DNA from 4 places in the Paenibacillus sp. FSL H3-0329 genome. Region 1 is predicted to be linked to each of the others. Evidence: riboswitches for the same ligand, from Rfam matches in the RefSeq annotation. Region 1 holds a riboswitch; each other region holds the start of a gene.
What was found. A riboswitch is a leader RNA that binds a small molecule or an ion and turns the genes downstream of it on or off. The one in region 1 is predicted to bind thiamine pyrophosphate.

Region 1 (8,157 bases):
ACCGACACCGTTCTAGGAGGAGAATCCTTGGCAATCAAACGTTATAAAATTACAGTTGTAGGTGCCGGTTTTACTGGTTCTACTACAGCTCTTATGCTTGCTCAAAAGGAGCTTGGTGACGTTGTGCTGCTTGATATCCCACAAATGGAGAACACTACCAAGGGGAAGGCACTAGATATGCTGGAAGCAGGTCCTGTACAGAAATTTGACAGTCAAATTACAGGAACCTCAAGCTATGAAGATGCTGCGGATTCAGATATTGTAATCATCACTGCAGGGATTGCCCGTAAACCTGGAATGAGTCGCGATGATCTCGTGAACACCAATGCAGGTATTGTGAAGTCGGTATGCGAGAACATAAAACGTGTAGCACCAGATTCCATTGTAATCATTCTGAGCAATCCAGTTGACGCTATGACCTATGCGGCATTTAATGCGCTGGGTTTTCCGAAGAGTCGCGTAATTGGACAATCCGGAGTGCTGGATACAGCCCGTTATAACACGTTTATTGCACAAGAGCTGAAGGTATCCGTTGAAGATGTACGTGGTTTCGTATTAGGCGGACATGGCGACGATATGGTACCGCTCGTAAGGTATTCCAGTGTCGGTGGCATCCCAATTGATACATTGATATCTGCGGAGCGTATTGATGAGATTGTGCAACGTACACGTGTGGGTGGCGGAGAGATTGTTAACCTCTTAGGAAATGGTAGTGCTTATTATGCACCAGCGGCTTCTTTAGTTCAGATGGCGGAAGCTATCTTGAAGGACAAAAAACGGATCATTCCGGTTATCGCCTTGCTCGAAGGAGAATATGGCTATGATAACCTGTTCATGGGTGTTCCGGCGTTACTTGGTGCCAATGGTATCGAGAAGATTTTTGAACTGGAGCTTACAGCTGAGGAAAAAGCGGCTTTAGATAAGTCTGCTGAATCCGTGCGTAGCGTAACAGCTGTGCTAACTGTATAGATTGTGACAGAGGTATGAAGAAACCCCCATTTTGTTCACTTAAAATGGGGGTTTCCTTTTCTTCTCAAGCAATAATGGGTATAATTAAATGTAACTATTATCACAGTTAAAATGGAGGAGATATGTTATGGATTGGAACGTTTTGTTTTTCTTACATATGATCGGAACCTTGGCACTTGGCTTCTACCTTGTGCTACCCTTCATCCTAGGACGTGCAGAGAAACTGTCGTCTGGGGCTAAAGAAGGAACGTTAAGTGCAGTAACCGGATTTAATCGTTTTGCGCAGTATGGATTGGTGATCCAACTCCTTACAGGCGGTTACATGATGACCAAAGGTGATTATTCAGTAGCGTGGATGATTATTGTTGTTGTGTTACTGCTAGCGATGTTTGCGCTTGGCGGTATTATGAGCAAGCCTTTGCGTCTTGCAGCAGCTGGAATTCGTGAGAACCGCGACGTTAGCGCAGAGACTGGCAAATTGCGCACACTTAGTGCACTGCTTACGGTGTCATTGCTATTGATGGTATTCTTCATGGTGTTTAACGACATAGTTTAATTTACAGCGAATTATACCCGCCTCCTTAATGGAGAGCGGGTTTTTCGTATGTACCGGTAATTTATCTTCATAAACGTTAATCCCTGATAGGATTAGTATAAGATTTCGGCCGGTAGTTTAAGGGAGAAACACCCGTCCATCGCTTGAATTGTCGGCTGAAGTGGCTCTGGGAAGCAAACCCGAGTTGTTCAGAAATCATCTGTATTTTTAAATCGGTATGAAGCAGTAAATGTTTTGACTTCTTTAATCTTAGGTTAGTTATGTACTGCCTAGGAGATATCTTATACACCTTTGTAAACAACTTATGGCACTGCACCCGACTTAAGCAAAGCTGCTCAGCAATCAAATTAACCGTGAGCTCCGGTAAATGAATATTGGCTGCAATATATTTTTCGATCTGATGAGCAGTTTCCACCTCGTACAAAGAGTTTGCTTGTCTCGCTGTGTTGGAATTCTCTGAATTCGAGAGCTGTACATCAATGAGTTCAGTCAAAATCATCAGGATGATCGCTTGCAGACGAAGCCTTTCTTTTACAAGGATCATTTCTTCAATTTCCTCGGGAAATCCAGTGGATGCCGTCGTGGCAAGAATATTATTCTTAATAAATTCATCCAAATGTTCCAGCTGCTGATTTAATCCTGAACGCTGCATTTGCTGGTTATTCCATTTCTGTACAGCCAGAGACTGAAACCATTCACGAAACTTTAAATCGTCAATATCGAAATGAAAGGAGAGGTAGATATAGTTGCTCAGGCCAGAATTAACTACATAATGACGTAAGCCAGGCGGAATAATTAACCAATCTCCTTTACCAAAGGCAATGGAGCTTCCTTCTACATATTGATGGGAGTTGCCGTCGTAGCAATACAATAGTTCGAAGATTTTGTGATGATGATCAGGGTATGCCCACCCAGGTTCTGCTACACGATAATGAACACCGATCAGCTGCAGTGTACTTATAATGTTCGGAAAGCTGACTTTGTAAGCGATAGGAGTTCTCCTCCTTAGGATCAATAGGGATGTTCTTAATTATATCAAGGATACCTATACATATGACCGTTTTGCAGTGTGAGCCGTTGATCAATTCCAAGTTTTACGTTACAAAAGGTCAAAAAAAAGAATGAAATCATCATTTGAATCACTTTAGAGAAAAGGGATAATGGAGGAACCTAGGGAAGTACTTCGAGAAACGGAAGGAAGTGTAATGAAGTGAGAAAGCTGTGTAGGGATATACTAATCTTATCTTCTTTACTTATGGCTTCATTGACTCTTACTCACGGTATAACAGAGGCAGCCCTTATTAAAGATGGGGTAGAGGGGCAACCTCCAATCCGAATTGCAAACGCATACAAGCTCAATTTTACAAACCAAGTTAAAACAGGGTATCAATCCGTTAGGTATGATCCTAATCGCGGTGCGCAATTGTATGACTCATCATTAGGTTATGGTTTTGTCCAAGAGACCAACGCTTTACCCGCTAGAGAAGTGCATACCGATTCAATTACATCCGATGGAACAGGTTTTTTCATCACAGAATCTTATTTTTTTGCTGAACCTAAATCTGAAAAGGATAATTATAATAACTACGGCATGGCGTTTCGAATGGATGCTTCTCCTGGAACCTACAACGTATATGTAAAAACGACTTCTGACGCAGAGGATGGGATCGTGTCAGTATCAGGGATGCAGACCAGCCGCTTGTTGAAAAGTGGACATTGGGACGCGGCAAAGCTTGTACCCGTCAAGCATACGGCTGTAGCCAAAGGGAAAGAGTGGACTTATACGTATGTAAACGGCCGTGACCATATAGATATTGAGATTGAACCGAACAAAGTGAACACAGCTGTAGGGATTGAGGAGATCATACTGGAACCGATTTTGCCACAGCATAGAGCAGCTGGAGCTCTTCCGAATTTATTTATACTTGGAGATTCCACGGTCAAGTCCTACACCTTCGACGAAGCGCCAATGAGTGGTTGGGGCCAGATTATTGGCAGTATGTTTAATCAACATAAAGTGAGTGTAACTAACTATTCCATGGGAGGACGCTCGTTTAAAAATGCCTATACAGAAGGTCGACTTAACGACATTTTACTGAGTGGCAGCATTGGGGATTATGTGTTTATTCAATTCGGACACAATGATGAGAGTGCAGATGAGTTCAGACGTTACGGCAGAGGTTCGACTGAGGCAATGTATGAAAACTACCTTAAAGAAGTTTATCTCCCTGCGATCCAAGCCCGGGGCATGATACCAGTACTGGTAACGCCAATGTCCAGAATTAAAGGGAATGCAAGTCCGGGATATATCTATGAGAATTCTTTTAAATCAAGAAAGTTTGTAGATATTCTTAAACGGGTTGCAGATGAATCTGGAGTTACACTTATTGACCTTAACTCGGAAAGTCTGAAATATTATAACGAGATCGGAGTAGAAGCGATAACAGCCCTCTTCATGTCAATTGAAGCCGGAGAAACGCCAGGCAAAACAAATGACGGAAGTTACGCTAACGGGCATCCTTCAAAGAAAATCGATGGGACTCATTTTAAAGAAGCGCTCGCCAAACAATTTTCGCGGATGATTGTTACGGAGCTTGTAGAGAAAGGTGCTACTGGCGATTCTACTGCTGCCTCCATTACTGCTTATCTTAAAGGGAACGTTAAGCATGCGGCACTAACAGGCAACTGGGATAAGGTTTTTCCGGAAATAACTAATGATACGACGACCGGGGAAGCTGCTTATTACCGCAATCAAATTGAAAAATTAATCCAGCTGGGAGTAATGGGCAAAGACCGCCAAGGGAATTTTAAGCCAGATACGGAGATGACAGTTGCTGAATTCACACGCAGTATTTCTAAGTTAATGAAAGTGGAAAGATCAGATCTTGCCTATTATCCGAAAGGTAAGCTGTCACGTGAAACGATGGGTGCTATTCTCTATGATGTTTACCAAGTAAAGTTTGCTAATAAACCTAAGTACATGACTGATTATAACGGCACAGCAGTAGTGCCAGGAGATCCTGGTTATGATTTCAATCTGGATCCAGGAGCTAGAGGAGCGATGTACTATCCACTTGTATCCTGGCAGCAGCTGGTTGATACGGCGGACATTTCTCCTTTTTTAATTTCAAAAGTGAAAAGTGCTTATGAATTAGGGCTTATTAGATCTGAAGTGGGGATTGCTAGAGGCCAAATGGTCAATGGGACAGAACTAGAACCTAAAGCCATAGTGACCCGGGAGAAAGCAGCTAAAGCTCTTTATTTTATGTGGGTACTGGAACATGGAGTGAATGCAGAAAATCATGTTTCTTCTTTGAAATAGTTAGGGTGAACAATTCAAGGCACAGCAGCGATGCTGTGCCTTTTTGTATGCAGTGAAGTCCTCTCCACTTACAGCAGTTTACATCCACGGTTGTTTATTTCTACTTGCATTGTGGTAAGTAAGATTCGTAAAGCGATTTAAGAAAATGACAAACCCAGCGTATAAACGTGCATTGTTGTGCCATCCTAAGATGATCAGTTAACTATCAATTTACTTAACGAGAGGAGATAGGGAAGATGTCAGGCAATAATAAACAAGCTACAAAAACCTTACCCCCACAGGAGCAGCATCATCAGCCAGGGATTGAGAGTGAAATGACGCCGCTGCCCAAATACGAGCCGGCAAATTATAAAGCAGCAGGTAAACTGCAAGACAAGGCGGCGTTGATTACCGGTGGAGACAGCGGAATTGGGCGTGCAGTTGCTGTGCTTTTTGCTAAAGAAGGTGCTGATGTGGTCATTTCATATCTTAATGAACACTCAGATGCAGAGGAAACTAAACGTCAGGTCGAGCAGGAAGGCCGCAAATGTATCCTAATTCCAGGTGATATCGGTGACGAGAAATTCTGTAAGGATCTTATTAAACAGACGGTAGAGGGCTTAGGAAAGCTTGATATTCTCATCAATAACGCGGCGGAGCAACATCCGCAAGCTAAGATCGAGGATATTACTTCCGAGCAGCTAGAGCGTACTTTCCGTACGAATATATTTGCGATGTTCTATTTAACAAAAGCAGCTATGCCTCATTTAAAAGCAGGATCTACAATTATAAATACAACTTCAATTACCGCTTATCGCGGAAGCCCGCAGCTGCTGGACTATTCATCAACTAAAGGAGCTATCCTGAGTTTCACACGATCTTTGTCCACGAATCTGGCGGAGAAGGGCATACGGGTAAACGGTGTAGCACCAGGTCCAATCTGGACACCGCTAATTCCCTCTACCTTTGATGCGAAGCAGGTTAGCGAGTTTGGAGGCACGCAGCCTATGAAACGGCCTGGACAACCAGAGGAGCTGGCGCCAGCCTATGTATATCTTGCCTCTGACGATTCCAGTTATGTGACTGGACAGGTTATTCATGTAAATGGTGGCGAGGTAGTAAACGGTTAGATTAGTACAGCTAATGTGAATAAATGGGTGTATTTCAATAAAAAAATATGTTACTATAAACCACGTTAGCATTTTAAAATTGTATATTTATGTCACTAGGGGTGCCGATTGGCTGAGACGGAATGGATTTCCGGACCCTTTGAACCTGATCTGGTTAAGACCAGCGTAGGGAAGTGGAGAACGAATTTCTGTTGTCGGGCTATTTGTAGTACCGTCTATATACAGATTCTGACTGCCTTCCTTACGGGGGCAGTTTTTTTGTTTTTTACTGGCCTACAGGGAAGTGAGAGAGAGGAGATCGCGAGTGGTACAAGCTGAGATCCATCTAATATCAGACGGCAAGCAGCTGTTGAGACAATTTGTTGAACTGGCTGTCACGGTGCAGACATGGGTCGATTATATTCACTTAAGAGAGAAGCAATGTCCAGCACGCGAACTGCTCTCTGCGGCACAGGAGCTGTTGGCTGCCGGTATACCCGCTACCAAACTGATAATCAATGACCGGATCGATGTAGCATTGGCAGCTGGTGCCGCGGGTGTTCAGTTGGCTGGGCACAGTCTGAGCCCGCTTACAGCCCGGCGAATTGCACCTCAGCTTTGGCTGGGGAGATCGGTTCATTCTCCGGAAGAAGCGGCGAATGCTTCAGAGCAGGGAGCTGATTATTGCTTGTTTGGCCATGTATTTCCCTCGGCGAGCAAGCTAGGGCTGCCCGCACGTGGGTTAGAGCTGCTTGCAGAAACGGTGAAGACTAGCTCTATTCCTGTAATTGCGATTGGCGGAATTGGTCCCGCTAATGCGGCGCAGATCATTAGGCAAGGCGCGGCAGGAATTGCTGTGATGTCCGGAATTTGCGGAGCGGATGATCCTTATGAGGCCGCCAAAGCTATTCATAAGGCGGTTCATTCATAGCCGGGAGGTAAAAGCATAGGCGAAGGGGGTGATTCAGAATGAGACTGTTGATTAACGGGAAATCCGCAGAGTGTTCTGGTGGTATTCAAACTATAGCTGATTTGATCAGTCTTCCTGAGTGGTCGGGTCGTCTGATGATCATTGAGCTGAATGGAGAAATTGTCAGTAAGGAGAATTATGAAAGTACTGCTCTGAGCGAGGATGATCGTTTGGAACTGGTGCACTTTGTTGGTGGGGGTTGAGATGGAGCGGTATAGAATTTTGAGAAATTTATAAGAACCAAAGGGAGGTAATTTCATGCATGACCCGTTACATATTGGAGGCATCGAATTAACTAGTAGATTATTTATCGGAACCGGAAAATATAGCCGGAATGCTCTGATCCCCGAAGTGATCGCAAGCTCTGGTTCTCAGGTGATTACTGTAGCGCTTCGCCGAGTGGACCCGGAAGGTGGAGCAGAAAATATCATGAACCACATTCCCGGCCACATGACTCTTCTGCCTAATACCTCAGGAGCGCGTACAGCGGAGGAGGCAGTCCGTATTGCGAGATTAGCAAGAGCTGCGGGACTGGGGAACTGGGTGAAGATCGAAGTGATCAATGATCAGAAATACCTGCTTCCAGATAATCTGGAGACCATACGAGCTACAGAGATTCTAGCGGCGGAGGGTTTTGTAGTACTGCCATATATGAGTCCGGACCTTTCGGCTGCTTTACGTCTGAGAGATGCCGGTGCTGCTGCTGTGATGCCGCTTGGTGCGCCGATCGGGACGAATCGCGGCCTGCGCACCAAGGAGCTTGTGCGTATTCTTATTGAAGAAGTGAATTTGCCGATTATTGTAGATGCCGGAATTGGCAAGCCCTCGGAAGCGGCGGAAGCAATGGAGATGGGGGCCGCTGCTGTTCTGCTTAATACGGCTGTCGCAACGGCACGTAATCCGCTCGTCATGGCGGAAGCGTTCCGCGAGGCGATATCCGCTGGCCGCAAAGCTTATTTGGCAGGACTCGGTCCTGTAGAAGAAGTTGCTTTTGCTTCGTCACCGTTGACTGGATTTCTGAACTGAATTTGATAGGTTCACCAAAGGAGGGAGGATTAGCATGAGCTTTTTTGACACACTGGCCCGCTTGGAGCAGTATCCATATGAGCAGCTGTGGAAGGAGTTCCGGGAGGATGACGTTAAGCGGGCGCTTGGAAAAGACAAGCTGAACGAAAATGATTTGCTGGCATTGCTCTCTCCGGCAGCAACGCCGCTGCTAGAGGAGATGGCGCAAGCTGCTCAGCGACTGACC
Region 2 (8,157 bases), 710 kb from region 1:
CGCTGCAAGCGAAGTATCTTTAACCAAGCTAATAAAGGAATTGGATAACGGCGGTACAGAAACGCGCGCAGCTTGTGGCAGAATTACGCGGCGCAGAGCCTGCCCACGAGTCATCCCGACTGAGAAGGCAGCTTCCCATTGGCCTTTATGTATCGACAGGATAGCAGCGCGTACGATTTCCGATGAATAAGCCCCTACGCTAAGAGTAAATCCAATGGTGGCGGCAATGAAGGGGTCGAGTACAATACCAACAGCCGGCAAACCATAAAATATAATAAATAGCTGCACTAACAATGGGGTTCCTCGAATAACCCACACATAAAAACGGGCGATTAGCTTCGGAATTACCCACGGTGAAAGACGTGCCAGCGCGGTTAGGATCGCCAAAATCAATCCAAGCACAAAGGAAAGTAGCGCCAACGGAATGGTAAAAGCCACCCCGGCTTTTAGCAGGGGTAGCAGTGTGTCTAAGAAAATTTGTATTTTGCGGTCATCCATTATTCAGACATCCTTTTTAGCTTCCAGGCTTAATTAGCCTTGCTAGCCTTGTATTATTTTGAAACGTCAGCTCCAAAGTATTTCTCGGAAATTTTCAAGTACGTTCCATCACTCTTCATCTCTGTAATCGCATCACTGACCGCTTTCACCAGCTCATCATTGCCTTTCAGGAATACTGCGGCACTTTGTGATCCTTCAGGAATCTCATCAACCACTTTAATTTTTGCATCTGGTTTTTGTTTTTTTAGATCCAGATAAGACAAGCCATCATTCACAGTTGCATCAATACGTCCCGAAGTCAGCAGATCCATCGCTTGATTGAAACCGTCCGTAGCTACGATTTCAGCATCGTTCTCACGAGCGATGTCGGATAAGTTACTTGTCAGGGATTGTCCGGCTTTTTTACCCTTAAGATCGGCAAAGGTCTTAATATCCTCATTGTCTTCGCTCACGATCAATACTGCTTTGGATACGATATAGGGTTCAGAGAAATCATATTTCACTTTGCGATCTTCGTTAATGGAAACTTCATTAAAGATTACATCAAACCGTTTCGCATCCATTCCAGCGAAAATACCATCCCACTGAGTTTCAAAAAATTCAGCTTTAACACCTAAACGTTTTGCTACTTCTTCAGCAATTTCCACGTCAAAACCAGTCAATTTCCCCGCAGTGTCATGATAAGTAAAAGGCGCATAAGTCCCTTCTGTACCTATCCGCAATTTGCCGCTGGCTTTCACAGCCTCCAAACTGTTTTGCGCTGAAGATGCTGCTCCACCATTCGTTCCAGCTGTAGGTTCAGCAGCCGTATTGGTATTCGAATTATTGCCGCAAGCCGCTATAAGGACCACGGTTAACGCCAATATAATAGTTAAACTCCATTTTTTCATTATTAAATCCCCTCTCTCTACCCGGATTTTTTCCGGTAAATTGAATAGTACACTGCCATCACATGATCGTCAATACTTTTTTCCGATTATATACATCGGAATTATAATATTAACTAGATTCCTACCTATATCTTACCCAATCTTGGATTAATCCTTCACTTCTTTCTCTCTTTACTTCTCAGAAAGATATGGTATATTTATTAACAAATTAATATGGACCTGTTATTTCACTAGGGGAGTCGGCCGACTGAGACGGAGCTTCAAGCTCCGGACCCTTGGAACCTGATCTGGATCATACCAGCGGAGGGAAGTGGAGCAGAATTTTCATCAAGCATGTTAAGTGTTATTATGCAGAATGAACTTTTTGACCCATTCATTTCCTCTGGAAATGGATGGGTTTTTATTTGTTTAGGCGCTCCACAAAAATTTTAGGAGGTTTGATCATCACGACCATTTTATCTATTCAAGGCCTAACCTACTCTTTTCCGGAATCTGAGCAACCCCCTGTATTCGCAGATCTATCCATGGATATCAGGCAAGGGGAATTCGTCTCCGTAGTAGGTGCTAGCGGATGCGGGAAAAGTACATTTTTCAAAACGATTGCCGGTTTACTCGAACCTACTCACGGAAAAATAAAACTCTCTACGCACCCGTCAACCGCTAGTCGTTTAGGTCAGATCGCTTATATGCCTCAGCAGGATTTATTGCTGCCTTGGAGGACAGTGCTCGACAACTGCCTTTTGCCTTGGGAGATCAAGCCCAGATTCAATAAACAAGAAACGATCACTCAGATTCGGGAAATGTTGACCCGCTTCGGCTTAGCAGATGTAGAGAAGGCTTATCCCCATGAACTTTCGGGTGGAATGAAACAGCGAGTCGCATTTCTGCGCACCTTAGTGGCTGGAGGCGGAAGTGGTCTTATGCTGCTGGATGAGCCCTTTGGCGCTCTCGATGCCATGACCAAACGCGAGATACACCGTTGGCTGTTGGAGTTATGGGGTGAATTGAATCAGACGATTATGCTCATCACTCATGATCTGGAGGAAGCACTATTGCTCAGTGACCGGATTTATTTATTATCTGGCGGTGCGCACAGCGAATTACAGGAGATCGTTGTGGATTTACCAAGGCCAAGACATTATAAGATGAACTACGAACCCCGGTTTATAGCACTGCGTGCAGAGCTGGAGCGGAGATTACATGCGACCTATACCTTTTAAAAAACATCTAGACAACTATGGTCCCTTCCTTCTTCTGGTACTGCTCATTCTTGTAATCTGGGAGTCAGCTGTTCGCCTTCACATGATTCCAGCCTTTATTCTCCCTGCACCTTCCTCTATTGGAATCGCATTGATCGAGCACAGGCAATTATTATTTGGACAGCATTTATTGGCGACGTTACAGGAGATACTGGTGGGTTTTGTCCTTTCTGTTATTTGTGGTGTATTGCTGGGCACTGGAATGTTCCTGTATCGCCCCATAGAAAAGGCCATCTATCCCTTTCTTATCATTAGCCAGACGATCCCATTAATTGCGCTATCCCCCATTTTTATTATGTGGTTCGGATATTCGCTGTGGAGCAAAGTGGCTGTGGTGTTTTTGACGGCTTTTTTTCCAGTCGTAGTGAGTACATATGATGGACTTCGTACAAGTGGCCAGACTTACAAGGACTTATTATTAACATTTGGTGCAAACCGCTGGCAGCTGCTTGTCAAAACCCAAATTCCACTGGCGTTGCCTGCTTTTTTCTCTGGCTTAAAGCTGTCCATTGTATACTGCGTCATCGGAGCTACTATCGGGGAATGGCTCGGCGGCAGTAAAGGACTCGGTTACTTCAGCCGCAGAATGGCCGGAAATATGCAGAGCGATGAAATGTTCGCGGCTGTATTTCTGCTGTCCGCGCTTGGTGTGGTGCTTTTTCTGGCGATAGCTTTACTCGAACAATTATTTTTAAAGAAAAGAGGATCAAACCAATGAATCATTTAAAATCCCCACAACGAGGACTTATTTCTGTATTTCTAGTATGCACACTTTTGCTCTTAAGCAGCTGCGGGAAGGCAGACAAGATAAATAACAACTCCCAAACCGATCCCTCCAATACCGAAAATAAGCAGTCACACAAGCTGACGATTATGCTTGATTGGTATCCCAATGCCGTTCATTCCTTTCTATACGCTGCGCAACAGCAAGGTTTTTTCCAAGAGGAAGGTTTGGATGTCGAGATCAAAATGCCTGCAGACAGCAATGATTCCCTAAAGCTTGTTGCAGCGAATCAAATTGATCTAGCGCTCAGTTATCAGCCTCAGGTACTTATGGCACGCGGCGAGAAAATCCCTGTACGTTCGATTGCAGCAATCGTGCGGCATCCACTGAATCATCTGATGGTTCCTCAGGCTGGCAGTATTCATAGTCCAAAAGAGCTCGCGGGAAAACAAATCGGCTATTCCTCCATTCCGCTCTATGAAGCGATGATTCGGACAATGATCCAGAGTGATGGAGGCGATCCTTCATCCGCCAAGCTGATTGACGTAGGTTTTGACCTCATCCCTGCGATCTCTACTGGACAAGTAGACGCAATAATGGGCGGGTTCATCAACCATGAACAACTAATCCTTGAAAAAGAGGGACATCCGGTCACTTCGCTTAATCCAACGGATTACGGAGTGCCTGACTATTATGAGCTTGTGCTGGTGGCCAGCGAACAAGGATTGCAAAATTCTGAAGCCTACTTTAAAAAATTTCTAAATGCCATTACAAAAGGACAGGAATTTGTGGAGCAGAATCCTGAACAAGCCCTGGATTTACTGGTTGCACATGAAGATGCAACTTCACCGCTCGACAAGGAGATTGAGAAAAAAAGTCTTGAGATTCTGCTGCCGCTGATGAATGCTGGCGATCAATCTTTTGGATATCAAGACCCGACATCTTGGGAAAAGGTTCAGCAGTGGTTATCCACCAACAATCTTCTACCAGAGGATATTAAAGCACAGGAAGCTTTTATCAATCTGTAATGTTTAGTTAGTTGTTCATACAAGCTTGAGGAGGAATTATGATGAGTTATTTAGCCAAAGTACGGGAATCCAACCCGTTGATCCACAACATCACTAATATTGTGGTAGCCAATTTCTCAGCCAACGGTCTGTTGGCGCTTGGCGCCTCTCCCTTTATGGCGGATGCCCACGAAGAAGTGATCGACATCGCCGCTATGTCGTCTGCTGTAGTTCTAAATATCGGCACACTCAATGATTACGCCATTCAATCTATGTTGCTTGCTGGTAAATCCGCTAATAAACACAGGGTTCCCCTAGTGCTTGACCCGGTAGGTGCAGGCGCAACTTCTTATCGGACCGCTGTCACTCAAAAGCTAGTGAATGAGATGCAAATCACCGCACTGCGGGGGAATGTGGCTGAAGTCGCTAATGTCATTGGAGAGAGTTGGTCCATTAAAGGGGTGGATGCTGGCGAAGGTGAAGGCGATGTAGTCCTTTTGGCTGAAGCTGCTGCGAGGAAGTTAAGCTGTGTGGTCATCATAACTGGAAAAGACGATGTGATCACGAATGGAAAAAACACCTATATTGCTAGCAACGGTCACCCTATTCTCACGAAGGTTACAGGAACTGGCTGCTTGCTCAGCGCTGTTGTGGGGGCATTTCTCGCGGTAAGTGGCGGTGACTCGTTGGAGGCCGCAGTGGAAGCCCTCTCCTTCTATGGAGTAGCAGCTGAAATCGCCGCTGAACTAACAACTGGTCAAGGGCCGGGAAGCTTTCAGGTTGAGTTTCTAAATCAACTGACATGGGTCACACCAGAAGTCTTCCTAGAAAGATCCAGCATCAAACAGCTCAGTTAATGACCCTCAAAGGAGTGAATTCGATGATTATATCCAAAGCTCTAACCATTGCCGGCTCCGATAGCGGCGGTGGTGCTGGCATTCAGGCCGATCTAAAAACCTTTCAGGAGCTTTCTGTCTACGGCATGTCCGTCCTCACAGCTGTGACAGCGCAGAATACGCTTGGTGTCCAAGGGGTTTATCCAGTGACTCTGGACGCCATAATTCAGCAGCTTGATTCTATAGGACTTGACCTGCAACCAGATGCCGTAAAGACCGGGATGTTATTTAACAGTGACATCATCCGCATTGTGGCAGATAAAATTAAGTATTACGGCTGGTCTAATCTTGTAATTGATCCTGTGATGGTCGCTAAAGGAGGGTCCACACTGCTGCTGCAGGAGGCGGTTCAATCCTTAATCAGCCATCTGCTGCCCTTAGCATTGGTGACGACACCCAATATTCCCGAAGCCGAAATGATCACAAAGATGACGATCTCCACCATCGAAGAACGCAAAAAAGCAGCCAAAATCATTCATGGCATGGGCTCCAAATATGTAGTGCTAAAAGGGGGACATGATACCTCGACCACAGCCGTAACCGATCTTCTATATGATGGCGACGAATATACCTTATTGGAGAGTAGCCGGATTCAGACCAGACATACGCATGGTACAGGCTGCACCTATTCAGCAGCAGTCACCGCCGAGCTAGCCAAAGGCAAATCCGTAGCAGAGGCCATTCAAACTGCCAAAGCATTTATACAAGCGGCGATCGAGGACGAGCTGAGCATAGGGGCTGGGCATGGACCAACCAATCATTTTGCTTATCAGAACAGACTGCGAGGGATAAACAGTGCAACGAATGAACAGTGAACATCTGCGAGATCTATTAAAAGTCTATTTCATTATGGGCAGCGTAAATTGCCGTAAAGCTCCAGTTAAGGTGCTGCAGGAAGCGGTTGCTGGGGGCATAACCATGTTTCAATTCCGTGAAAAGGGTACCGGTTCCTTAAGCGATAAGGCTCGACTTAATCTTGGGAGACGACTTCAAAAGATTTGTCATGCCAATGGCGTGCCCTTTATCGTGAATGACGACATTGATTTAGCGATCGCGCTTGATGCGGACGGAATTCATGTAGGACAGGAGGATACACCTGCATTGGCAATCCGCCAGCTACTTGGAGAGAATAAAATCATTGGTGTATCCGCTCACTCTTTCGTTGAAGCTCAGCAAGCGATTGCCGATGGAGCCGACTATCTGGGCGTGGGTCCCATTTATCCTACGTCATCCAAGGAGGATGCCAAAGCTGTTCAAGGCACTGCGATTATTGAAGAACTAAGAAATAAAGGCATTACCATCCCTTTGGTTGGCATTGGGGGAATCACGCTGCAAAATGTTGCACCTGTATTAGCAGCCGGTGCGGATGGGATCTCTGTTATCTCAGCGATTACCGGAGCTGTAGACATTACCCCAACTGCCAGAGGCTTTGTTGACAAAGTTAGTTTAAGCGGGACATAAGCTCATTCAGCTCTTCACTGCTTAAATGCCGCCATTGTCCTAGCTCCAAGCCGTCTAATGTAATATTCATAATTCTTATGCGCTCCAGCTTTAGTACTCTATATCCTAACTCCTTGCTCATTCTGCGTATTTGCAGATTAAGACCTTGAGTTAGGATAATTCTAAACTGACATTCTGTGATCCGATAGACCTCACAAGGTTTCGTTGTGATTCCAAGAATGTTCACGCCGCTAGACATCGCTTGTAAGAATTCTGATGTAACCGGTTTGTCTACATTAACTACATATTCTTTTTCATGCCCATTCTCGGAACGCATCATTTTATTTACGATCTCTCCATCGTTGGTTAACAAAATGAGGCCTTCCGAGTTTTTATCTAATCTGCCGATCGCAAAGATCCGTGAAGGATACCCTACAAAATCAATAATGTTCCCAACTACATGTGGGGCTGCTGTACAGGTAATGCCTATCGGCTTATTCAAAGCGAGATACACTGGCTCCCCTTTACTGCTTGTTATCGGCTCCCCATCGATCCATACGATATCCTCTGGCTCTATAAGAATGTTCGCATCACAGACGATACCATTCACAGCGATTCGACCTGCAGCAATTAATCGTTTGGTTTCCCTTCTGGAACAAAAGCCTGTTTCGCTTATATATTTATCGATTCTCACTGCTGATCCTACTTTCTCTCTATATACTTACATCTGGTCATAAAAAAACACCTGATTTTAACGATCAAAATCAGATGTTAACCTTCAGGAATAACCCAGTTTATTGGAGCTATTTGGTGCTTCCGCTTTTTTTCACGTTACTGCCCTTGCTTCCACTTGCACCTTTAGCACCTGGAGCCGTCGTTGGGTCACCTTTAGCAGGTTTAACTGGTTTTGCTGTTTTGTTCCAGCGTGTCCAGCCTTTACTCCCCGTACCTCTGCCTGTGCCGCCACCTTTACTTTTTGCACCCATTATATCACTCCGTCAGTCATTCAGAATTCGTATAGTTTATACACTTTACCTATCTTACCACACTCTCAACCTTTCTGTTTAAGTAATAACAAAAGCTTCATCTAACTAGCCACCGTTTAGAATTTAGCATCTTTATTCATTTCATGAATATCAAAGCTATCCTCATGTATTTCGATGGCGATGACGGTGTCCTTTTTTTCAAAAAATTGCACATGCCCTAACCGCTTGTCCTCCAGCTCTATCCATCCATCATCGCTTAATTTATTAAAATAGCTGTCAGGCCGATAAAGACCTTGTTCTCCCCCTATATTATCCAACTCGTACTTTGCTCCAATTTTTATATTAGGGTTATTTGAATTTGTTATCACTTCGATTTCTTTGGCATTCTTCGGAATTGGAATTTCAGCATTTATAGATGACACTCCATACTCTTGAGCTGACGATGTACAACCGCTTG
Region 3 (8,157 bases), 1.8 Mb from region 1:
TTGTTAAATGAGCAGATACATCCGCACCAATTGTAAATATGTTAGGGAATTTATCGCTGCAAATAAATAACTGACACCGCTATACCAGCGATATCAGTTTACAGTGCTTAGCGATTAAGCTAGCGGCTGCCTATTTTTAGCTTGTTCCTCTCGCATCCACTGTGACAACTGGCGTTTGAGCTTAAGGAACTCGGGAGAGTCCGTAATCTCATCACGGCGTGGCCGCGGAAATGGCACATCGACTGTATGCAGAATGGAGCCGGGGCGGCCGGAAAATACATAGATACGATTAGAGAGCAGCAACGCTTCTTCGATGTTGTGAGTAATGAACAGCACAGAGCGGCGATTCTCTTCCCACAGCTCAAGCAGCCAGCGCTGCATTTCACTGCGAGTTAGTGCATCGAGTGCGCTGAAAGGTTCATCCAGCAACATTAGCTCCTGCGGAGCGAGCAATGCTCTGAGAAAAGCTGCACGCTGCTGCATCCCGCCAGACAGCATATGCGGATAAGCATGTTCGAACCCGCTTAACCCAACCTTGGCAAGCCACTGGCGTGCTTCCTCGCGGGCTCCATCCCGCAGTGCGCCCTTGATCTCCCCAGCAAGCAGCACATTATCCTCAATCGTACGCCAAGGAAAAAGAGCAGGCTGCTGCGGCATATAACTAATTTCACCGCGTTGACCTGTAACGACCTTACCGTTCATGCGGATCGTGCCTGCATCGGGTTTCACAAGGCCGCCAATCATATGGAATAAGGTGCTTTTTCCGCAGCCGGAAGGACCAACGATCGAAACGAATTCTTGTTGCTCTACCTTGAGAGAGACATTATTCAGAACTTTTGTCTTACGGCGACGATGGAAAAAAGATTTGGAGATGCCGCTCACTTCAAGGGCGGGTGCCACGGTATGAGCTTCAGGGGAGCTTATAACTTCTGTTGTTCTGTGTTGCATTTGCGTCGCTTGAGACATACAGGCATCTTCCTTTCTATGAGTTACGGCGCGGCTTCCAGCGAACCAGCCATTTTTCCAGCAATGCAATAATAGCAAAGAGTACAAGACTTAAAAGCACAATAATAACAATAGCGACAAACATCCGATCCGTACGATAAGCGGATTTCTGCAGAAGCATATAATAGCCAATACCTTTATCCGCGCCAATCCATTCAGCGACCACGGCGCCCATAACCGCATAAGTAGCAGATATTTTTACACCGGAAAATAGTGCCGGGATAGAAGAGGGCAGCTCCAGCTTGGTAAAGATTTGCCACTTGCTTGCGCCAGCCATTTTCATATAATTCATCATGACCTGATCACTTTGGGCCAGGCCGCCCATCGCAGCGACAGCTACAGGGAAGAAACATACTAGTGTAATCAGCACGATTTTGGGCAAAAGACCAAAGCCGAACCAGATAATGAGCAGGGGGCCGAGCGCGATGGAGGGAACATTTTGACTCAGAATAATGAGTGGATAAAAAGCCCGTCTAGCCCAAGGCAAAAGATGCAAAAGCAAAGCGACGATCAGACCTACCCCCGTACCGATGGGAAAACCAATTAAAGTGAGCCGCAGCGTAGCCATCGTATGAGCCCAAAGACCAGAAGCGTTACTGGTGGATTCACGGGCAATATCAGCAGGACTCGGCAGAATCCAGGATTCAATATGAAATACAGATACAGATAGCTGCCATACGGTTAAAAAGAAGACGACCGCCACAAGGGGCGGCCATATTAGCTTCCAGGTCGATCTCACGGCCGATATTTCTCCGTCAATTTATCCATGCTGATTCCGTTAGGATTATGAGCGATTTTGATCTGCGAAATTACGCTTGGACTGCCTGCTTCGATCAACGCCTCTTGCATCTGACGCACAACCTCCAGCAGCTCGCTAAGCTCACCTTCCATTGTGGTTTCCAGCGGATTCACCTGATGTTTAACACCGGATTTTTGAATGACCTCAATCGCTTTATCTACGTATGGGATGGAATCCTCATTGTTCGGAGTTTTTGGAATTACTTGAATGCTTAGTAGGGTGTTAGCCACAATAATCAATCCTCTCATTTTATAAGGTAAGTTCAAAAAGCCAACTTTGATAACGAAGTAATTCAGGAAGCAAACTCGACATCGAATCTTGAACGAACTTGGGAAGTCCGGTACTCACGTACCACATCACTACGCTCCGTTCCTCCTTCCTCAAGTAACGTCCAACCTTCTTGGTTCTGAAAGCCGTCTTTTTGAACTCTTAAATTATAAGGTAAGTTCAAAAAGCCAACTTTGATAACGAAGTAATTCAGGAAGCAAACTCGACATCGAATCTTGAACGAACTTGGGAAGTCCGGTACTCACGTAGCACATCACTACGCTCCGTTCCTCCTTCCTCAAGTAACGTCCAACCTTCTTGGTTCTGAAAGCCGACTTTTTGAGCTCTTAAATTATAAGGTAAGTTCAAAAAGCCAACTTTGATAACGAAGTAACTCAGGAAGCAAACTCGACATCGAATCTTGAACGAACTTGGGAAGTCCGGTACTCACGTAGCACATCACTACGCTCCGTTCCTCCTTCCTCAAGTAACGTCCAACCTTCTTGGTTCTGAAGTCCGCTCTCTACTCCGCCGGTAAAAAATCATTACTGAATGCACTAGCAGCATCCAGCGGTTTATCCAGCAACTTCAGATCATACATCCAGTCGCCGTAATTTTGCCAGACCTCGGTTTTTTGCTCGCCCCAGCGGGCAGCATCGTCCTTGTATTTTGGGCTAAGCCATTTTTGGCTAGCTAGGACAAGGTCGGCGTCCAGGTCAGGAACGGCCTTCGATAACATACCGGCAGCCTCTTCCGGATGATCAATAGCATATTGATAACCTTTTGATGTGGCTTTCATGAAGGCCTTCACCAGCTCAGGATGATCTGCAATTTGCTTCTCACTCGTCGTCAGCACAGGCGTGTAATAATCGAGCTGTGGCGCATAATCCTTTAAGTACAGCATATCCAATGGCTGGCCACGCAACTCAGCCTCAACTCCAGTCCAAGCGTAGAAAATCCAGGCGAAATCAATGTCACGTTTGACGGCGGTAAAATAATCAGCTTCACCGATACTGATCAGCTTCACCTTTTTCACATCGCCACCTTCAGGATCCATGATGGCCTTCATGGCTGCTTCTTCGGCCGGTGAGCCCCAGCCTCCGTAGGTTTTACCTTCGAAATCCTTTGGTGATTTAATATTGCGATCTACTGGAGCGGCGAATCCCGATGTATTATGCTGAATAATAGCTGCTATCGAGACAAGGGGTACGCCTTGTAGACGGGCTAGCGTTAATCCTTCTTGGGCGCTGATGCCAAATGCGGCTTCGCCAGAAGTAACCATAGTATCAGAACCCGCTGCGCCTGGTTGAACGATTTCGACGTCCAGACCTTCTTCAGCGTAGTAACCAAGATCCTTAGCTACGTATAGACCGGTATGATTCGTGTTCGGTGTCCAGTCGAGTGCGACTTTAACTTTGGTGAGCTCTTTTGGAGCATCCGTGCCAGCCGCTGCAGTTGGATCAGTAGCATTTGCTTTGTTTCCGGCTGTATTCCCATTGTTGCTGCCGCATCCGGCAATGGCAAGAATGAGTACACAGGTGAGGCACAACGTAAGTGCTTTTTTGAGGTGCATGTCTTCTTCTCTCCTTTAAGGTTACAAGAATCCCGTCTTCACAACATGAACCGTAAAGTGTAGTATGTACGTTTTTCTACATCTTTTAGTGATCTTACAAAAAAAGCGCCCCGAGTGATCGGGACGCTGGCTTGGCGCAAGGTTAGTCAAGGTCACAGGGACCAGAACCAATTGGCGATTCCTACGCTGGCATTATCCAGATCAGGTATAAGGGTCAGTATCTTGTGGGATACAATCTCAGCCGGCCAATTCCAGCACCCCTGGTTCTATGAAGTTAACGGGTATTTCTATGTGCAATATAAGTAAGTATAAGTTTTGTACCCATACTTTATATCTTATATTTCTCGCATACGGTGTATTATAGACGGCTGTACTCGGAATGTCTAGTAGTGCACTCCTGAATTTTTCCAATCCAGTAGTTTCTTTTTTGCTAGTCTAGATCTTTATATTTCTTGCGGTGACGCCGTTTAAGCTCACTAACCAGCGCCCCTAGCGTGAGGACAACGCTGATCAGAATCCCGCTCATGATCACGAAGAGGGCAAGAAATTCAAAGGGGGAATAACCAATCATTTTACTCCATTGGATTTTTCCATCCAGATCGTCAATGACCTGATTCATGCCGTAAATCCCGCTTACTACCGTAAATACAGTGAGAATCATCAGCAGATTATCCCGTCGCTTGGATTGAAACTTATCCTGATACTGAAACAGGTCATTTAAGGTTTCTTTCACTTCCTCGAACAAAGCGTCGTTTCCGTATACTTTACGCAGCTGAAGAAATATCTCCCGGCCCTGCGACTGGGAAATCAACTCCAAGAAGTAGAACTTTGCCGAGAACTTATTAATGGAGTAGATTAGATTGTCTATTTCCTCATAATCATGATTAATCCGAAGTCGGGAGTGCATGTTGGCAAGCTTTAGCAGAACGATTTTGTGGAAAATATTGAGTAAAAATCCGTAATAATATTGCCCGTACATCTGGTTGGCTAGACTAACAGCAATTTCCTGTTCAGCGCGGGTCATGCAGCAAAAGGTCTGCTCATTCATCATATAATACGTGTCTGGGCCCCAGCGATTATAGGAATGCTCATGACAATAGTTTGCAATATACGCTGGATCGCTTGCACTGGCATAGGGCTTTCCGTTCAGATCAATTCCATCAAGCTGTGAGGCGCGATAGCGTAGATTTACACTAATCTCATCAGAACTTTCTTCATTCTGAAAGCCGTAAAAAGCTTGTACCTGCATTCTTTCATCTACGAAAAAAGGAAGGGTCTCAAAATAAGCCCCATTGATATCCGATTGATCCAGATATGGCTCCAGTCCATCCACCAAATTTCGGAAGACAAAATCCTCTACCATCTCATAGGTCTGTTCCCCGCAATGAATATAAGTGTAGTCATCCTGTATGAAGGTTTTCTCTAGCGCACGGAAACGATCCGCGAATTCTAGGGCAATACTAAAGGGAATCGAATCCCCCTCCAGCTGGACACGTATCGTCACGAATCCAAGCTGAAAGGGACATATGAATATATCCGTCGAGAGAATTTTGAAAAATATAGATTGCTGCGGAATCTCCAGAATGCAGTCGAGATTATTTACTCTGGAAAAACGGCGAAACGAGTCGGCATCCTTCCTGCGCGGAAAAAGGACGTGTGCGGCAAACGGTAAATAGGTGCGCTCCATTCGTTCATGGGAAACACAGTAACCTTCTCCATAATAGGCAGCTTCCAGTTCTTTGTTATCCAGAAAAAAACGTGTGAATCCGTCGTCCTGTAATTGCTGGATAAGCTGCTTAGAATCGCCCTTTTTTATAGAGAAGGGAAATATAAACTGCATAAGCGCAGTATGTAACAAAGGCTCAGTTGAAGACTCATTTAAAGACTCATTCATTCATTGTCCATCCTTGTGCTCAGAATATGCTTATAGATCACATTACCCTAAAAGGATAACGTTGATACTATTCTAAATACGGGAACTCTTTCCTTCCACCGCTTGCCTGGCTTGGAATCTCCATGCGGCAATGCTTAGCAGGAACAAGAAGGCAGCAAAAGTGGCAAGTAATCCGGCTGTTTGTGCCACTTCTAAATGGTCCATAGACCAGCCCGTAAACAGAGGTAGCAAAGCACCACCAACGCCTCCGGAAGCAATCATAATGCTGGGTGTTGACTCTTCGGTGCCAGGCAGCATTTTGCTGGAGAAAACCAATGCAATGGAGAAAATACCGGACATAAACAGCCCCAGCAGCAGAATTACAATGAAAGCAGTCATTCGATTGTCAGTGAACGGAAAGAGTGTCAGCAGTAACAAGGTTAGTAAACAGCTGCTGAGAATGTACACGCGATAAGATATTTTTTCGGCAATTACACCCGCAAACAATCTTCCTGTAGACATCGCCAGCCAAAAGAAAGTGACTGTCAGTGCTGCCGCAGACTCTGTCATCCCTAGCTTGGCAATAAAGATAGCCGGCATAAAGTTGACTAAACTCATCTCTGTGCCTACATAAAGAAAAAAGAAAACGATGAAGATCCCTAGCAGAATCCATTGCTTACCTTTATACGGAAATTTTTTGTTAGAACGTGAGCTTGAGGAATGCGAATTGTCTGCTCCTTGGACAGAGGCACGTTCATCCAGCATGCGTTGTAGATTACCGAAGTGTCCTCTTGCCCAGAGGATAAGAGAAATCAAAGAGAAGGCAGCGACGATTAGAAAGGCCAATCTCCACGCTCCGGCAGCAATGAGCGGACTGGCGATAAGCGGCATCACGAGTGCGCCTATCCCGAATAGAACTTCGAGCCGGCTCATCGCAATAGCCGTTCCTTCGGTTACAGCACCAATAATGATGGTGCCGATAACCGCTTCGATCATCCCGAAACCAAAACCTGCGGCAACAGCGATAAAATACATCCAGCCCCAAGGCGGTAGAAAGGCATAGGCAACTTCTGCAACTATTAGAAGACTGGTGGCAATGAGGATGCCTCCACGTTTACCGAAGCGGCGATTAAGTAGGGGAGAGACCAACACGCCTGCTAAAAAACCAGCGAATTGACTAAAGATTAATTCACCGCCAGCACTGTAATTTTGATCATAATGTTGCAGTAGAACGGGCAGAATAGATCCCAGCACAACATGTGCCAGACCGATAACGAAGTAGGAGAGACAGCCGATCCAAATCAGTTTTTTCACGAAGTAAGCTCCTTATCTTGATGTAGTTTATGGAGTAAGGTCGGATTCAATGTGAACCTGAAGGGTACATTATAATAAGCACCATTGTTATGATAAATCCAAACGGTGAGCTTGGATATATAAACTTTTGTTTACATGCTTGAAGGGAGAGATTTACGTAATGGATAACAAACAACTGGAACAACTCATTATTAAAGCATTGGATGACAACAAGTTCGGTTCCTTTGGTACGATCGAAGAAGGAAATAAGCCGAAAGTACGTTATATGGCCATTTTCCATGAGGGTTTGAAGATTTATTTGGCTACAAATCGCAAAACTCATAAAGTGGAGGAGTTATCCGATAATCCGAATGCTTTTGTACTGCTTGGCTATGAGGCCGGCGGAAGCAAAGATGTGCTGGAGATTGAAGCGACCGCTACCGTCTCTAAGGATGAAGGCTTGCGCTCCAAGGTATGGAATAAAGAGCTGGAGCCATGGTTTACTGGACCTGATGATCCTAATTATGTGATTTTGGAGCTTACTCCAACACGTATTGAGTATGTAGGTAGCAATAAAGAGCATGGAGTATGGCAGCCATAAGCTATAGCCTTGAATTGATCAAACAGCCCTCCTATCCCCTATGGGGTAGGAGGGCTGTTTGATGTGTTATAATGACTTCAACTTTTTAGGTATTCAGATCGGGGAGGAGCTAAAGCTACATGAGCGTTACTCTGTTATATATTGAAGATGATCGTGAGATTGGCAGCGTAGTGTCTGCTGATTTAAGCGAAAGAGGATATAGTGTCCGCTGGCTACGGAGCGGCGAAGGTGCGATGGAAGAAGCCGGCGCCTGCCAACTGGCTATTCTCGATGTTATGCTTCCTGGTCTGGATGGGTTTACGATCGGGCAACGATTGAAACGTTCCTACCCTAAGCTGCCCATTTTAATGCTCTCTGCCCGAACCTCGATTGATGATAAGCTGCAAGGTTTGGAATTCGCGGATGATTATTTGACCAAGCCTTTTCATCCGGATGAATTGGCCGCTCGAATCGAGGTGCTGCTCCGAAGGAATGGGGCATCTGTTCAGGATTCGCTCACACTTAAACATCTAGTCGTATATGAAGGGGATAACCGCGTGATGAATGCTCAGACTCAGGAAGAAATCATGCTTACAGGCAAGCAATTTCAGATTTTTTCCTATTTGCTGCGTCATCTTAACCAAATTATGACGAAGGAGCAGATCTACGAGGCCGTGTGGGGTGAGGCTTATATCGAAGGGGATAAAACTCTGATGGTACATATTCGTTATTTGCGCGAAAAGCTGGAGCTTGATCCGGGTAATCCG
Region 4 (8,157 bases), 3.0 Mb from region 1:
CGCAATATCTGTAGTCAGTGGACCTAACGTATAAAAAGGGGCTTCGTTGCAAGTTTCAAGTTGCTTATCCATATTCTCTTTAATCAAGTGCATCGGCACATGTCCTGGACCCTCTACCATCACCTGTACATCATGACTCCAAGCCATAGCTGTTAATTCACCTAACGTCTCTAACTCGGCAAATTGTGCTTCATCATTCGCATCAGCAATCGAACCCGGACGTAATCCATCGCCTAGGGAAAAAGAAACATCGTACAGCTTCATGATTTCACATATCTCTTCAAAATGTGTATATAAAAAGTTCTCTTGATGATGCGCAAGACACCATGCCGCCATAATGGAGCCACCTCTTGAAACAATACCTGTCATACGTTGTGCCGTCAACGGGATATAACGAAGCAGAACTCCCGCATGAATGGTAAAATAATCCACCCCTTGCTCCGCTTGCTCAATGAGCGTATCACGGTATACTTCCCACGTTAAATCTTCCGCTTTCCCATTCACTTTTTCCAAAGCTTGATAAATAGGCACCGTTCCAATAGGAACAGGAGAATTACGGATGATCCACTCGCGTGTCGTATGGATGTTTTTACCTGTGGAGAGATCCATTATATTGTCTGCACCCCAGCGGGTAGCCCATCTCATTTTCTCCACCTCTTCCTCTATGGATGAGGATACTGCGGAGTTTCCAATATTGGCATTGATCTTTACCAAAAAATTACGCCCAATAATCATTGGTTCACTCTCTGGATGATTGATATTCGCTGGAATGATGGCGCGACCGCGGGCTACTTCATCTCTTACAAATTCCGGTGTCACATTCTCACGAATCGCAACGTATTCCATTTCCGAAGTAATAATCCCTTTGCGTGCATAATGCATTTGAGAGACATTATGCCCCTTTTTCGCTCGCAAAGGTTTTCTATGGAGCGCTGGAAACACTTCCGCCACAGCTTTTCCCGTTGCATTCCCGTTATCTTCAGGCTTCACGGTTCTTCCTTCGTACGCTTCCACATCCCCTCGTTCCTCAATCCAGCTTAGACGATTGGGCTCTAACCCCTGACGAATATCAGTATGAATATTAGCATCCGTGTAAGCCCCACTTGTGTCATAGACATGAATTGGGGCATTCTCCTCTTCGCCGTCTATGCCCGCAGTTGGACTAAGTGAGATCTCCCGCATAGGCACCTGAATATCAGGCCGTGAACCCTTTACATACACTTTTTGACTTGCTGGAAAAGCTGATAAATTGATTGGATCGTTGTTCAATTCGCTTGTCATCTCAATTCCTCCTATAAGGTGATTTGATCAAGCGGAGACGGTCTACTCCCCACACATAGAAAAGGCCACATCTGTATAAGATGAGGCCTTAGAGTAGACAAATAGAAATAGAGCTCCATTTCCTCCGCTGGCATTATCCAGATCAGGTTTGACGGTCGATAGTTATAACTATCCTCTCAGCCTGGTCCCACCAAGCTCCCGTAACTATATAATTGCTACTTCAAAGTATAACCGAAAAGAGAGAATTATCCAAATCCACTCAAATGTGAGATCAATGTGTACGTTAGTATAACACCAATACCCCAAATCCTTCCAGAAGCACCTCGCCCGACAATGTTGTGCCGCTCAGTAAATCTGTTTTGGTCTCATGAAGATGGATCGTGACAGGAGTCTCACTATAATTAAGCAAAAAAGCATAACTGGAAGAAGCTCCGGTACGGACTTGCAGCTCTACCTCTTCTGGGAGCTTCAGCCAATTTGCTGGCGATTGTAGATCCATTAAATTTATGATCTCAGCCGCTGCCTGTTCGTTAAATACGGCTCCGTAATACCAAACCTCACCCTTGCCGCGACGATTTCTAGTTACCGCCGGTTTTCCCGCATAATAATCAGAGGCGTAAACCGCCATCACTTCAACCGAAGCTTCCTCTATTTTGAGAATATCATTAAAGTCATCTGCTCCTGTAACGACTTCGGTCGCGCCCGACCAGCTAATTGTTGTTGGCTGACGACTGCCCTTAACCATTGTGAATTCTTCAACTGTGATCCCGCATTGATCCTTAGCAGTACCTGGGAAAGGACGCATATAACATTGACCGCGCTCATCCTTATAGCCAGTTCTACAGCCGAAGATCAGTTTGCCGCCTTGTTGAACATATTCATCCAGCAGAGACGCTGTCTCATCTGTCATAATCGCTGGGTGAGGATAGATAAGCACGTCGTACCTTGCAAGCTCCTCCAGCGTTGTTTTTTTGCGCAGATAGAGCACGTCATTCGGGATATGCTTCCGCTGAAGAGCCTTGTACCACTCCTTATTGCTCTTCCACATAAACGGGCCATGCCAAACATCGTATTCTCCATCCCACTCATTGTCATAATCACGAACAATAGCAACGTTAGCCTGATTATGAGTACCGATAAACGCTTGACCTGCTGCTGCCAGCTCCTGACCGATCTGCCCCGCTTCCCGCACTCTCCGGTTAGGCTGATTATGATAGTCATTGATTCCATGCCAATAAATTTCATTGCCCATCGTAGCTGTCCGCCAGCGGAAATATAACACCATATCTGCCCCATGAGCGATCGACTGATAAGTCCATAACCGCATCTGCCCGGGCTTTGGAGAAGGCATATCCATCCGGTTCACCCAGCCACCCGGGCCCGACTGCTGCTCCATAATGCAGAAATTCGGGGATATCGAACGAACAACAGATAACGACAGTCCCCAGCCTCTATCATTCAGCGGATTCCGCTCATTCGGGTCATAAAAAATAGTAGAGAACTGAGGATAGGAATCATAGCTGAAGAAATCCAGCAGTTCATCCGTCATTTCATGGCTATCGAGATGACCGAACAGACCGTTCGTGGTTACCCATTGCTTAGGGGCAAGTTTACGAATGATATCCGCTTGGTTTTTGGCAAAAGAAATTGTATTGTCCGAAATAAACCGTTTTTCATCCAATGCCTGATGAGGATTGGGTTGCTTCGGTACTGGAGTCGGACGTGGAAGATAGACCTGAGACCAGTCACTATAGCTTTGATTCCAAAAAACAGCTCCCCATGCCTCGTTCAAATGCTCAAGCGTAACATATTTCTGCTGTAGCCATTCCCGGAAGGCCTTATGGTCACTCTCCGAATAAAATTCACTGATCTCACAGTTGAGCTCATTATCAATTTGCCAGCCAACTACACCCGGATGATTGCCGTAATGTTCAGCCATTTGTTCTGCAATACGTGCACACAGTTCCCGGTATTTAGGACTGCTGTAATTATAATGGCGGCGCATGCCATGCTGAAGTGTAACACCTTCGTAGGTTACATTTAATACTTCTGGATATTTATCAGTCAACCAAGCTGGAGGCGTTGCCGTCGGAGTACCAAGTACAACCTGAAGACCATATTTATGTGCTAGATCAATCGCCCGATCAAAGAGCCCGAACTGAAACTCCCCTTCTGTGGGTTCAAAAATAGACCAAGCAAACTCCCCCATCCGAATGATCGTAAAGCCGAGTTCACGCATCCGGCGATAATCGTCCTCCCACATGTTTTCTGGCCAGTGCTCCGGATAATAACAAACGCCAAGCTCGAATTTTTCAGTTGCGACAGGTTTCTTCATCATTACCTCCAAAGTATTAAAAATATGCTTTCAATATTTTATAATTCTATTGTAGTATCAATGATAAGAGGTCTTATATAACAAAATATTGCTATCATATAACAATCTTGCGTTTATTGCCTTAATCCAACTTGCGCTCTGTTGCGCTACAGAAATGGGTGCTGCCAAACATGAAGAAACAATGGTATTTGCCGACACCGGCTTTTTCAAAATATGTCTGTTATCCTGAATTTTTGGGACATTACACTCACTTTCCACAACATACAGAGAGAAGAAGCGAAGGGTTTCTGGGGAGTTATAACCTGCATTTGATCTTTGGTGGGGAGGGTTATGTATTCCATGAGGGCGAACGTATTCCGATGAGTAGAGGACGAGGTTTTCTGTACCCAAAAGGGGCTTATCAGCAATACGGCTCTGACCCAGGCGAGCCTTGGGATGTCCGATGGGTTCATTTTAATATTGAAATCGTCCTCCCCTTATTAGAGGAAGTGGACCAGTCCCGTGCATACCTGTTCACTTTTGATTTGGATGCTAAGCTGGACGAGCTATTCGAGGAAATGTACCTACTGAGCGCTTCCTACGTGACCCGTAGCGAGCCAAGACTATCTGCTCTGCTGTATGAGCTTCTAGTTAAATTGCTGCAGAACTCCGAGCCGCTTCACGGCTCAGTACCGCACGAGGTTAGACAGTCCATCCGGAGTGCTGCAGATATCATTCATGTCGAATGTGCCAGCCCTTGGTCTCTGGAATCGATGGCAAGATTGACCGGGTACAGCAGCTATCATTTTCTAAGGCTGTTCCGGGTGGTTATGGGCAAAACTCCAAACCGTTATTTAACCGATTGTCGGCTGGCTAAAGCCAAGCTTTTACTGGTTTCCACAGGACTCTCCATTGCTCAGGTTGCGACTCAGTCCGGTTTTGCCCAATCCAGCTATTTTATTAAAGTGTTCAGAAGGTTTGAAGGCATGTCTCCTGTGAAATACCGGCAGGCTTTTGGGGCGTAGACGATCTTCCTTCAGTCCGTAGAGATTCAATCTTAGTCTCTTGGACTTATCACCCTTAAAGATCATCCTTAAGAGAAATTTCACTCTCAATATCTAAACTTATTGTTTCGGAATGAATCTCCCCTTCATTATCATTCCATGTAATAGATAAAGTGGTGTTTTCATAATTTTGTCTATTTTTATTTAATTCGTCATACGAATACGGACCTGTTATAGACCCGATATCAGTGTTACTTAATATTGAAACGGGTCCATCCGTTGACCTAGCTTCATTTACAAGAACTGTTTCATCCTTATTATTAGTGTTTTTTTCATTGACTTCATACTTATAATAGCTACTATTCACTAAAGCGCTTGGGTCTCCCTTGAACACTAACTTCCCATGTCCCCGTAAAATTTTGCTAGATGAAATTATTATTTTGTAATCTAAAACATCCCATGTATCCCCTGTGCCCTTAAGCGTATATACTTGAACACCAGTGTTTAAATTTGTTTCGAACTCTTTATTGAAATATAAATAACTCCATATCGCATTCGAAATAATAACCACAGCTACAAGCACTAGGATTAGTTTTTTCATATCTGCTCCTTTATAAATACTCCCCAGCCATTATTTATATCTTAAATTCCATTCTTTTGACCAATTCGGAAATGCTTCTCCGGTCAATTCTTCGAGTGTTTTTCCATCAATGGTGTAAACCCAGCCCATATGTAATTCATCGAAATCAGGAAAACTATAGCCTCCTATCACTTCATCGTCTGCTTCTAGCAGAAAAATCAGGGTTTGTTTTTTTGTATTATCCTTCTCGTTATCTAAGGGGTGGTTTTTAACGATTAACTTACTTGTAGTTATTTCCTTACCTATATAATCGATTGGATCAACACTTTGAACACTCCAATATTGTATGTATGGCATTTCCGTCAGCAGTTTTTTATCTAATAAATATTCAGAAACAATTCCTTCATTACTAATGATCAGATAGCCCATATCGGTAATAAATTGTTCAGCTTTGCTATATTCTTTTTTTGAATTATCGCTAATTTCCTCATCACTACATCCCAATAAAAAGATTAAGAATAACGGAATTATGATTCTCCTTAATTTTTTCATAGGTTCTCTCCTTGCATTGTTTATTATCTCCGCGCTCAATTTATAGATTAATCTTATTGTATGAATTTAGTATCATCAAACTCTTTAGCGTCTTATAGGCTCTCCATTCCAACCTCGCTGTTTCACCGGGAGGCTCCCATTTTATCTGCCATCCTCCATCATCCTCCTGTTGGTATTCTAATACTTTTAAATGATCAAGAATGGTTTCATCAGAAAATATGCTGCTACAGTAAGAAGTTGGTGATGGCGAAAATTCTAGAGGAGAGAGTCCATAACTGTGGGATGCGGCATCCAAGCAAAAAAAGTTGGCAGTAATAAGCTCCTTAGATAATTTTTGAAATAATCCTTTGATAAAATCCGATTGAGGTAAGCTTTCCAATAAATAAAATGCAGTTAAAATTGTATGCGCATCATCATAGGCTTGTGAGTGAATATCTTCCAAACAAATTTCTGTCGCTTTATCAAGCCAGGAATGTTCTATCCCTTGCCATTTAAGAAGCCCGACAAGACCAGTAAGTCTGCTAAATGATGGCTCTGGAGAAAGAGGGTTATTCCAATGTTCTGCTCTTGGATAGTTCGATGATGAAGGAAATATTGTTGGAATCCCTTTTTTTAAGTCAGCATGCTTTGAAATATAATCACATGCTTTTTGAGAGAGTTCTTCGTCTTTTATGTTACAGTCATATAAGAAACGTAGTGCAAATTCCATGAAAAGTGGCTGACTACCGGGTGCCCGTAAATCTGGCTCTATTGCATTTCCAAACCCACCATCTTCGTTCTGGTAGGCTATTAGAGAAGTCACAACATTGCTTATTGATCCACCGTGGAAAATATATTCAAAAACCCTTCTTTCTAATAATCTGCCATGTGTCCAAATGAAATGGGCTGCTTTTTCAAAATCCATCTGTTCCCCTCCTCAAAATTTACGCTAAGCATTTAAGTATTCAATGACACTTTTAATATAGGATTCAATCGGTTCCTTTGTATTAACAATATGTATTCTGACATTAGAGGGCTTTTTAGCATTTTCAATAATTTTAAGTAATGTCTCTTCAGAAGGCACTCTTTCAATCTGGCTAATCATTCTTTTTCTATTTCGCAGTCTATTATTGAGCTCGTCATAGTCATTTAATAAACATTCTACATATTTATATTCCGCATTATATTTCTGGGTCAGATTCAATCCTCTCTCTATCATCTCAGAGTATAAACAAGGGCTATCGAGTATAACATTATGACCTTGAGATAAGTGAAAATCTATCAAGGCCCATTCAATGTCATACGAAATTCTTCCAACTTCCTTGAACCCAGTGTTTGCTCCAAGTGATTCCATAAGAGAAGACTTTACAATGTCGTGATCAAGAATAACAGCAGAAGTATGCTGCGCTATTACTCTGGCTAATGAAGACTTTCCTGATCCGGGGTATCCAGACATCTGAAGAAAAAACAACGAGGGCCACTTCCTTTCAGACGAGATTCTTATAGGCGTTTATCGACTTCCATATAAGCTCCTCATCCTTAATTCCTTCATGAACAAATAACTTTATTGGAAAAAAGAGTCCTTCCATAATCGATAATCTAACGTCCTCCACAAATTGTGTGTACGTGTATGCGCTCCTGATTTTATTGTTAATTGAATGAAAATACAGATCAAAAATACGTGTAGTCTCGGCACTGCCATGAAACAAATCGTGGATAAATAACATAACGAGATCCTCCGTACAAAGCCCCACCTTCACAGCTTCAAGATCAATGATGCACGGCCTTGAACTGCTAAACATCGGATATAATAAATTGCCAACATTTAGATCACCATGAATGCATGTGGTATTTTGATATCTGGATATACGACTAATATGTTTCTGGGCATTTTCACGCAAGCTAAGTAAACTCTTCTCGTAAATACTAAACTGTTCTTCCCCAAGGTTATAAGTCTGGTGCTTTCTAAAAGCTAGATAATCTCTCTCCAAATACGAAATATGCTTTAAATAATGCTCTGTACTTTTCAAATGCTCGGGATGAGCTAACTCGCTTGTCCCCCAAGAAGCAGAATGAAACTGTACGATCACATCAATAATGTTTGCTAATTTATCAGAATCAATAGGTACTTCCCAGTCAGCTAAATTGGTATGTGTCGGGGTCAGATCTTCCATCAACAATATCCCCTCTTGTCCGACTGTATCATATTTATTAAAAAAGACTCTCGGAATAGATACATCCTTGGTATAGTAATGATTATAAATCATATTTTCATATGGAATATGATCTGACTTTGTGATTTTCTCTAATAACGACAAAACCTTATTGTCTTTCGTATACACTTCTATTTTATTGAGTGCTGCTCGATTGCGTATTTCTTGTTTTGTTCTTTTAATCTCAAGAATCTCAGGAACACCCTGACCTCTTAATAGCTCTAATAGTTGATC

Region 2: another riboswitch for thiamine pyrophosphate. It lies ahead of NSQ66_RS12725 (ABC transporter ATP-binding protein); the one in region 1 lies ahead of NSQ66_RS09485 (thiamine phosphate synthase).
Region 3: another riboswitch for thiamine pyrophosphate. It lies ahead of NSQ66_RS02050 (ABC transporter substrate-binding protein); the one in region 1 lies ahead of NSQ66_RS09485 (thiamine phosphate synthase).
Region 4: another riboswitch for thiamine pyrophosphate. It lies ahead of thiC (phosphomethylpyrimidine synthase ThiC); the one in region 1 lies ahead of NSQ66_RS09485 (thiamine phosphate synthase).

The regions. Positions count from the first base shown of each region.
Region 1 covers NZ_CP150150.1:2,209,736-2,217,892, forward strand. Annotated here, with positions in the region: gene mdh (malate dehydrogenase) at 28-969, shown strand; gene NSQ66_RS09465 (hypothetical protein) at 1,097-1,525, shown strand; gene NSQ66_RS09470 (AraC family transcriptional regulator) at 1,602-2,540, opposite strand; gene NSQ66_RS09475 (GDSL-type esterase/lipase family protein) at 2,781-4,847, shown strand; gene NSQ66_RS09480 (SDR family oxidoreductase) at 5,084-5,956, shown strand; TPP riboswitch at 6,044-6,145, shown strand; gene NSQ66_RS09485 (thiamine phosphate synthase) at 6,261-6,866, shown strand; gene thiS (sulfur carrier protein ThiS) at 6,905-7,108, shown strand; gene NSQ66_RS09495 (thiazole synthase) at 7,164-7,931, shown strand; gene thiH (2-iminoacetate synthase ThiH) at 7,966-8,157, shown strand, end outside.
Region 2 covers NZ_CP150150.1:2,918,900-2,927,056, reverse strand. Annotated here, with positions in the region: gene NSQ66_RS12735 (amino acid ABC transporter permease) at 1-498, opposite strand, end outside; gene NSQ66_RS12730 (amino acid ABC transporter substrate-binding protein) at 552-1,388, opposite strand; TPP riboswitch at 1,611-1,714, shown strand; gene NSQ66_RS12725 (ABC transporter ATP-binding protein) at 1,826-2,608, shown strand; gene NSQ66_RS12720 (ABC transporter permease) at 2,589-3,365, shown strand; gene NSQ66_RS12715 (ABC transporter substrate-binding protein) at 3,362-4,399, shown strand; gene thiM (hydroxyethylthiazole kinase) at 4,441-5,235, shown strand; gene thiD (bifunctional hydroxymethylpyrimidine kinase/phosphomethylpyrimidine kinase) at 5,259-6,089, shown strand; gene thiE (thiamine phosphate synthase) at 6,079-6,735, shown strand; gene NSQ66_RS12695 (pseudouridine synthase) at 6,716-7,408, opposite strand; gene NSQ66_RS12690 (DUF3934 family protein) at 7,518-7,700, opposite strand; gene NSQ66_RS12685 (hypothetical protein) at 7,817-8,157, opposite strand, start outside.
Region 3 covers NZ_CP150150.1:454,926-463,082, forward strand. Annotated here, with positions in the region: gene NSQ66_RS02030 (ABC transporter ATP-binding protein) at 115-948, opposite strand; gene NSQ66_RS02035 (ABC transporter permease) at 983-1,744, opposite strand; gene NSQ66_RS02040 (MTH1187 family thiamine-binding protein) at 1,741-2,034, opposite strand; gene NSQ66_RS02045 (hypothetical protein) at 2,097-2,255, opposite strand; gene NSQ66_RS02050 (ABC transporter substrate-binding protein) at 2,595-3,644, opposite strand; TPP riboswitch at 3,806-3,916, opposite strand; gene NSQ66_RS02055 (hypothetical protein) at 4,075-5,538, opposite strand; gene NSQ66_RS02060 (MFS transporter) at 5,611-6,831, opposite strand; gene NSQ66_RS02065 (pyridoxamine 5'-phosphate oxidase family protein) at 6,992-7,411, shown strand; gene NSQ66_RS02070 (response regulator transcription factor) at 7,531-8,157, shown strand, end outside.
Region 4 covers NZ_CP150150.1:6,097,817-6,105,973, forward strand. Annotated here, with positions in the region: gene thiC (phosphomethylpyrimidine synthase ThiC) at 1-1,281, opposite strand, end outside; TPP riboswitch at 1,384-1,493, opposite strand; gene NSQ66_RS26885 (beta-galactosidase) at 1,565-3,616, opposite strand; gene NSQ66_RS26890 (AraC family transcriptional regulator) at 3,787-4,620, shown strand; gene NSQ66_RS26895 (hypothetical protein) at 4,676-5,200, opposite strand; gene NSQ66_RS26900 (hypothetical protein) at 5,231-5,731, opposite strand; gene NSQ66_RS26905 (hypothetical protein) at 5,772-6,635, opposite strand; gene NSQ66_RS26910 (AAA family ATPase) at 6,660-7,181, opposite strand; gene NSQ66_RS26915 (phosphotransferase) at 7,198-8,157, opposite strand, start outside.